Regions from separate parts of the Marinobacter sp. MDS2 genome, predicted to be linked through region 1. Evidence: predicted binding sites of a transcription regulator. Region 1 holds the regulator's gene; the other holds the start of a gene.
What was found. The regulator sigma-54, encoded in region 1, starts transcription at its own class of promoters, with help from an activator protein. The targets are predictions, from matches to a motif close to ANTGGCATNNANNTTGCTNT.
Positions count from the first base shown of each region.

Region 2: a site for sigma-54 is predicted at 2,237-2,256, ahead of flgA (flagellar basal body P-ring formation chaperone FlgA). Genes of this name have one in related genera too.

Region 1 is NZ_JAVAJF010000001.1:853,033-856,689, reverse strand. Features, by position in the region: gene rapZ (RNase adapter RapZ) at 1-388, opposite strand, end outside; gene ptsN (PTS IIA-like nitrogen regulatory protein PtsN) at 431-901, opposite strand; gene hpf (ribosome hibernation promoting factor) at 1,005-1,307, opposite strand; gene Q9245_RS04070 (RNA polymerase factor sigma-54) at 1,379-2,911, opposite strand; gene lptB (LPS export ABC transporter ATP-binding protein) at 3,094-3,657, opposite strand, start outside.
Region 2 is NZ_JAVAJF010000003.1:263,220-266,876, forward strand. Features, by position in the region: gene Q9245_RS14400 (pilus assembly protein PilB) at 1-431, shown strand, start outside; gene Q9245_RS14405 (flagella synthesis protein FlgN) at 496-966, opposite strand; gene flgM (flagellar biosynthesis anti-sigma factor FlgM) at 974-1,294, opposite strand; gene flgA (flagellar basal body P-ring formation chaperone FlgA) at 1,422-2,126, opposite strand; gene Q9245_RS14420 (chemotaxis protein CheV) at 2,282-3,211, shown strand; gene Q9245_RS14425 (protein-glutamate O-methyltransferase CheR) at 3,249-3,657, shown strand, end outside.

The sequences.
Region 1 (3,657 bases):
CTAGAAGGGTTTTCTCGTAAGACACTGCTTCAGGAAGCGATGTTTTATCATCGCTGAGCGGGTGTTTGCGTCGAGTTGCGTGAAAACGCTGCAGCAATGTTTGCTCGTCGGCATCCAGGAAGATGATTTCGACATCCATGCCGGTGCTTTTGAGCTGACTGTATATGGCCTCGAAGTTGGCCAGCTCGCCCGACAGGTTGCGTGCGTCAATGCTGACTGCCATTTTACGCAGGCGAGTGGTCGCCTCCTGGGTGGCGGCTTCCTGGGTCAGAGGGAAGAGGAGCCCTATGGGGAGGTTGTCGATGCAGTAAAACCCCAAATCTTCCAGTACGTGCAAGGCGGTACTTTTTCCCGAGCCTGAGCGGCCGCTGACGATGATCAGCTTCATAACAGTGTTCCTCTCATGCTGCGCGCTTTTGCTGAATTCGTATCAGTTCTGATTCGAAATCATGGCCTTGTGCAGATGGTCGGTATCCTGGCACTGGCGCAGCTTTTCGCAAAAAGAGCTTTCATTAAACTTTTCAGCGAGCTGACTGAGCAGCTCCAGGTGTTCGCTGGTCGCTTCTTTGGGCACAACCAGGGCGAAAACAATATCGACGGGCTGGTTGTCGATGGAATCGAACTCGACCGGTTCGGCCAGAGTCATCAACACGCCGATGACCCTATTCAGCCCGTCCAGCCGGCAATGGGGAATGGCGATGCCTTCGCCTATGCCGGTACTGCCCAGCCGCTCCCGCGACACCAGGTTGTTGAAGATATCTGTATCGTTGAGACTTTCATCCTGCTGGTGAATGTGCTCGGCGATAAACTCCAGTACACGCTTCTTGCTTGACGCTGCAACACGGCACAGAGTCAGTTCTGGAGCCAGAATGTTGTCGATGGTCAGGGATGAATCGCTCATAGATCGACTTCATTTCCGTAAAAAAAAGGCTGCGGCCGGATCATACTCCTGCCGCAGCACGTTTTATTGAAACACCCGGTTCGGTTTCACGCTAAGAGGCGCGTTAGCCGTTACCTTGCATCCGGGCAACTGTCTTTTCTTTATGTTTGAGGATCTGGCGGTCGAGTTTGTCGACCAGGCCGTCGATGGCGGCGTACATATCCTCGTTTTCAGCCTTTGCGTGAATTTCGCCACCAATCACGTGGAGGGTAGCTTCGGCCATCTGGCGAACTTTCTCAACTTGCAGCGTCACCTGACAATTACTGATGTGGTCAAAGTGTCGCTCAAGCTTATCAAACTTGGTGTTTACGTAATCCTTTAGTGCGGGAGTCAGTTCTACATGATGGCCTGAAATGTTGAGTTGCATAGGCTTCTCCTGTTGTCATATAGCCGGCTTTTGCCGGACTGAGTGTCAGCACCTCTTGTACTGACGAATCCTTAAACCAAACGTTTACGCTCGTTCGAGGGAGGGATGTGCATCGCCTCTCTGTACTTGGCTACGGTACGTCGGGCAACATTGATTCCCTGTTCTCCTAGCATGGCTGCAATTTTGCTATCACTCAATGGCTTTTTCGGAGTTTCGTCCGCAATCAGTTTTCTGATCATCGCACGAATCGCCGTTGAGGAACATTCTCCACCCTCGGCAGTGCCCACGTGGCTGGAGAAAAAGTATTTAAGCTCAAAAATGCCTCGGGGTGTATGCATGTATTTTTGCGTGGTAACCCGGGATATGGTCGATTCGTGCATATCCACCGCCTGGGCAATGTCCGACAGGATGAGCGGTTTCATGGCTTCGTCACCATGATCCAGAAAGCCCTGCTGGTATTCCACAATGCGAGTGGCCACTTTGAGCAAGGTCTCGTTGCGGCTCTGCAGGCTTTTGATAAACCACTTGGCCTCCTGCAGTTGGTCGCGCATGTAGGTGTTATCGGCGCTGCTGTCCGCCCGTCGTATTAATGAAGCATAGCTCGCGTTTACGCGAATGCGCGGGGCAATTTCCGGATTGAGCTCCACGCGCCACCGGCCTTCATGTTTGCGCACGATGACATCCGGAATGACATAGTCTGGTTCTGTACGGTCGATGCTGTCGCCGGGGGTCGGGTTCAGGCTGGTGATCAGCCCCAACACTTCTTTCAGCTGATCTTCTTTCAACCGGCTACGGCGAAGCAGTTGCGCGTAGTCACGGTTGCCCAGCAAGTGCAGAAACTGGGTCACGACCAGCTTGGCCTGGCGCAGCCATGGGGTGTCCGGTGGCAGCTGGCCAAGCTGGATCATCAGGCAATCCTGAAGATCTCTGGCAAACACCCCCGGTGGATCAAAGTGCTGGAGTCGGTGCAGAACCGCCTGCACTTCGTCGAGTTCCAATGGATCGTCTTCTGAGCCTTCAAACAGGCCGGAATGAATTTCTTCGATGGAAGACGTCAAGTAGCCCCGGTCATCGACCGCATCCAGCAGGGCGTGTGCAATCGCCTGATCCCGTTCGCTGAGCGGGGTCAGGTTCAGCTGCCATTCCAGATGGTCGTGCAGGGTTTCGCTGGGCGAGTTTCGGGTTTCGAAGTCGGAGTCGTTTTCATCGTCGCCACGGCTGGCCGGAGCTGGTGCTGACTGGTAGATGTCGTCCCAGGCAGTATCGACCGGCAGGTCGTCAGGGATATTGTCGGGTGTTTGATCTTCCGCTGACCAGTCGGGTGCGGTTTCCGATTCGTCCCAGTCCGTACTTTGCGAATCTGAAGCGGATTCTTCCGGCGCCGAGGCAGTCTCGTGTTGTTCGTCGTGGTTGTTTTCCTGCTGCTCGACTGAATCTGCCTGATCGTCGTCCTCGGAGGTTTCCAGCATCGGGTTGGAGTCGAGTGCCTGCTGGATTTCTTGCTGTAGATCCAACGTGGAAAGCTGCAGTAGCCGAATGGCTTGTTGCAGCTGGGGGGTCATGGTTAGGCTTTGGCCCATTTTAAGCTGTAATGAAGCTTTCATAACCATGGCTCAATATCCATAACGTGCTCGTATCCTGATCAAAAGCATTGCTTGCAAATATAAAAAATTGTTGTGTGCTGGTAACTTACAGTACGCGATCAACAATTTAAGCAAGTACCCTGCCGAGTTTACTTGCTCGCGTTCAGCAAAACAATCAGCCCGGCCTTCAGGTCTACGATTGTCTAAAGTCGGAACTCATCCCCAAGGTACACTTCCTTCACTTGCTGGTTGGCCAGAATGGCATCTGCGTTGCCCGATGCAATGATGTGGCCGCCCGAGACAATGTAAGCGTTCTCACAAATATCCAGTGTTTCGCGCACGTTGTGATCGGTGATCAGAACGCCAATGCCTTTGTCGCGAAGGTGCCGGATGATGTGTTTGATGTCGCTGACGGAAATGGGATCTACGCCGGCGAAGGGTTCGTCCAGAAGAATGAAGGCCGGCTCCATTGCCAATGCCCGGGCGATTTCTACCCGGCGACGTTCACCGCCAGAAAGCGCCATACCCAGGCTGTCACGAATGTGGGTGATGTGGAACTCTTCCAGCAACTCTTCCAGCTTGGCCTCACGATCCGCCTTGGAAAGCGATTTGCGCGTTTCCAGAATGGCCATGATGTTGTCGCGCACGGTCAGCTTACGGAATACTGACGCCTCCTGTGGCAAGTAGCCGATGCCTTTGCGGGCACGCCCGTGCATGGGCAGGGGGGTGATGTCGTTGTTGTCGATGGTGATGCGGCCATGGTCAGC
Region 2 (3,657 bases), on a different contig from region 1:
GGCATGGCTTTGCACCTTTGACGGACGATGAAATGTCGTCGGTATCGGGGCAGCGCAGCGTCGGTTTGCTGGATCGAATTGAAAAAGTGGCTGCCATGCCAGAGAAAGCTGCAGATGCGGATGGCGGCAGTGCTGAGGAACTCGGCTTGGACGCGGTTGAAGGTGTACGCCTGGCGGCGAACGTGTTTGTGCCGGTGTTAAGCTTCCTGGATTCCGACCTCACGATATCGGGCGTCAAATACCGGGAAGGAGAAGAGCGATATTCGATCCGGGACGATGGTGCGATATCTCTGGCGCTGCCGGAGCGTATCGAGGAAATCCGGATGGACAATATCCGGGTAGCAGGCAGCAATGGCGCATCGATGGGCAGTGTCAGTATTCAGGATATTCGTTTTCACCCTGCGTCCAGTATGACCATTTATACCCGCTAACCGAAAGTTGGCGGTCAAAAAAATGCCCGGCTACTAGCCGGGCATTTTTGTTGGATCACGAGAGTCAAGCGCTTGCAAAAACGGTGCTGCTGGACACGTTGGTCTGCTGGCCTTGAGCGCCGTAGAGCTTCTGTTGCCCGGAAGCGCCGCGGAAGATGTCGGTCACCCGTGCGAGCCGTTTTTGCAGGTGCCCGACCACCCGCCCGTTGTTCTGGTTCAGTGACTGGCACTCTCGCATTTTTTGATCGGCGGCTTTCCAGAGCTGATACAAATCATCCATGCCGCCTGCCCGAATAAAACGCGAAGGCTCGCCGGCGTCCGGGCGGTAGCCCATGTTTACAAGATGATGGATTTTTTGCCGAGCTCGATCACGGATTGTTCCAAGTATTTGGTTCTTTTCTTCCGTGAGCTCGTGCAGTGGGGTTATATCCGCAGAGGCCAATGCCTCTTTCTCCTGAAGGAGGAGATCCGCCAGTACGTCCAACTGGCGGATGTCTTCACGAAGAAGGGTCTTCAATTCATCGATAGCGGCCATACTCTACTCACCCAAAAATGCTTTCATCCATCTCAAGCATTTTCTGGGCCAGTTTATCTGCGTCGATCTTGTAGGAGCCGTTATCGAGTGCAGCGCGGATTTCCGCAATTCGATCGTCGTCCATTTCCGGGTAATCGCCGAGCTTTTGTTCAAGCTGTTTCAGGTTCTTAGCCTGACTGCTGAGGCTCACGTTCTCACCACGGGCCGCCGGGCCTTGTGCCTTGGCTTGATCGGCAGGTGCTGTTGTGGTGTTGCTCGACGCTTTGTCGGCCTGGGTTCTGGTGGTGTTGACCTGGCCTGGGCCAATTCCATTTAAGTCAACTGACATAAGATTACCTACTTGCCTGGGGCCACATCGGACAGTGGCGGAATCGGGTTTGTATCTGGTTAACGGCAAGTTGTTGCCGGACTTTAGTCTATGGAGGAAAAAAATTTCCGCCCGCACTTCCCGCGGGTTACTGCATGGGAATTTCGACTCGTCCCGGTGCAACAACAGTTGCCTTAACGGTTCGAGCGGAGCGAAGGTTCTCTACCAGCACTTGCTCGCCGATGCTGGCGTTGCCCAGTGCTTTGCCTCTGGAGCTCACCGAAAAAGAACCGGATCGGGCAAGGATAATAACATGGTCGCCTCGTTCGATGGCATCGGGCGCTTCCAGCAAGTCTGGTGTCAGCACGGTGCCGGTTTTCACAGGGCGTCTAACCATCATCCCTTGAATATTGTTTATGTCGGTGAGCGTGCCTCGGCGGCTGGCGTTCAGTTGAACTTCGCTTGTGGTCAAAGCCGCGCTCGATAACCGCTCCCCACGGGTCAGCGGGCGTGCGGCGACAATCGCCGGGCCGTACGCCTCCACGGAAGCCGTTACGTACATTCGCCAGGGGCGCTTGCCCGTGCAGCTGATAAGAATCGAGGGACTGGGTGTGCGCAGGGGATCACTCACAAACTCCAGCTCAGGCTCCCCGTCGCATGGCGCCAGCTTCAAACGACGATCCACGTTACCTATTTTGTACTCAATTCGCCGATTGAGCTGGCGCTGTTCTTCGGCCCATGTGTGCAGGAAACGCTCTGCCATTTGGCGAATATCGCTGGCGGTTGTGTTTTGCCCGGCGGACACGGGCAAACTGAAAACCAGTGTCAGCGCGAAGAAAATGAGGGTACGCATCTTGGGTGCTTTGTCCTATGCTGTCGGTAAGTCTGTCGCCCTTTAAAAAAAGTTAAGAATCTCGGCATATGGCCGTTACACTAAGTCTTAATTCCGAGCCTTTAAGCTACAAAGCAAAATCAGTGCCGGTTAGGGCATTCCAGGAGCAGAACGACATGACAGGGGTACTTCAAAGCGTTAATCAGCGCACCCAGCTGGTGGGCCAGAATCGGCTTGAGCTATTGCTGTTCCGGCTCCGTGGTCGGCAGGTGTACGGCATTAACGTATTCAAAGTGAAAGAAGTGTTACAGTGCCCGAAACTGTCGTCTATTCCTAACAGTCGCGCAGTCGTGCGGGGGGTTTCCCATATCCGAGGAGAAACCATTCCCATTGTCGATATGAGTATGGCTATTGGATTGCCCGGAATTCCGCAGGAGCAGCTCGCGACAAGCTTCGTCATCATCACGGAATACAACCGGAAGACTCAGGGGTTTCTGGTGTCCGGTGTTGATCGTATTTTGAACATGAATTGGGAAGAGATCTTGCCCCCACCGAAAGGTGCCGGAAAAGATGTTTACCTGACGGCGGTCACCAAGGTTGATGAAAAACTAGTGGAAATCATTGATGTAGAGAAGATTCTTTCAGAAGTTTCTCCGCTACGTGAAGACGTCAATGATGAGTTGGTGACCCGCAGTGCTGCTAGGGAGAAGCGTCACCTGCCGGTTCTCGTGGTGGATGATTCTTCCGTAGCCAGACGCCAGATCAGTCGGTGTCTGACTGCGATCGGAATGGAGGTGATTACTCATAACGATGGCAGGCAGGCGCTGGATTACCTGAAAGGCTTGGTTCGGGATGGTTCATCAATACGAGACCATCTTTCGTTAATTATTTCCGATGTCGAAATGCCCGAGATGGACGGCTATACACTGGTCACTCGAATTAAAGAAGACCCCGCCCTGAAAGATACGTTCATTATGTTGCATACGTCGCTTAGCGGTGTTTTTAATCTGGCCATGGTTAAGAAGGTGGGGGCGGACGATTTTATGGCAAAATTCAGCCCGGATGAGTTGGCTGAGCGCGTGATGGAATTGATCGGTCAGGATTGATGCCTCGGTTAACCGTTTTACCCATGATAGAGATGCAATGAACGCGGAAATTACGCCTCGGGAATACGAAGAGTTCAAAACGTTCTTGCAGAATGCGTGTGGCATTTTGCTAGGCGATAACAAGCAGTATCTGGTGAAAAGTCGCTTACGCAGAATTCTTGAGGATAACGGCCTGAGCTCCCTTGGTGAGCTGTTGGAGCGACTCAAACGTTCCGGGCGCATGGGGTTGCGTGAAGTGGTGATCGATGCGATGACCACCAACGAGACGCTTTGGTTTCGGGATAACCACCCGTTCCGGATTCTGCAAGATAAATTGCTGCCGGAATTCGCGGAACGAAAATCGTTGCAGCCACTGCGAATTTGGTCTGCTGCCTGCTCAACAGGGCAGGAGCCGTATTCGGTTTCGATGGTGCTGGACGAGTATCGTCAGGCCCGCCCGGGTAAAC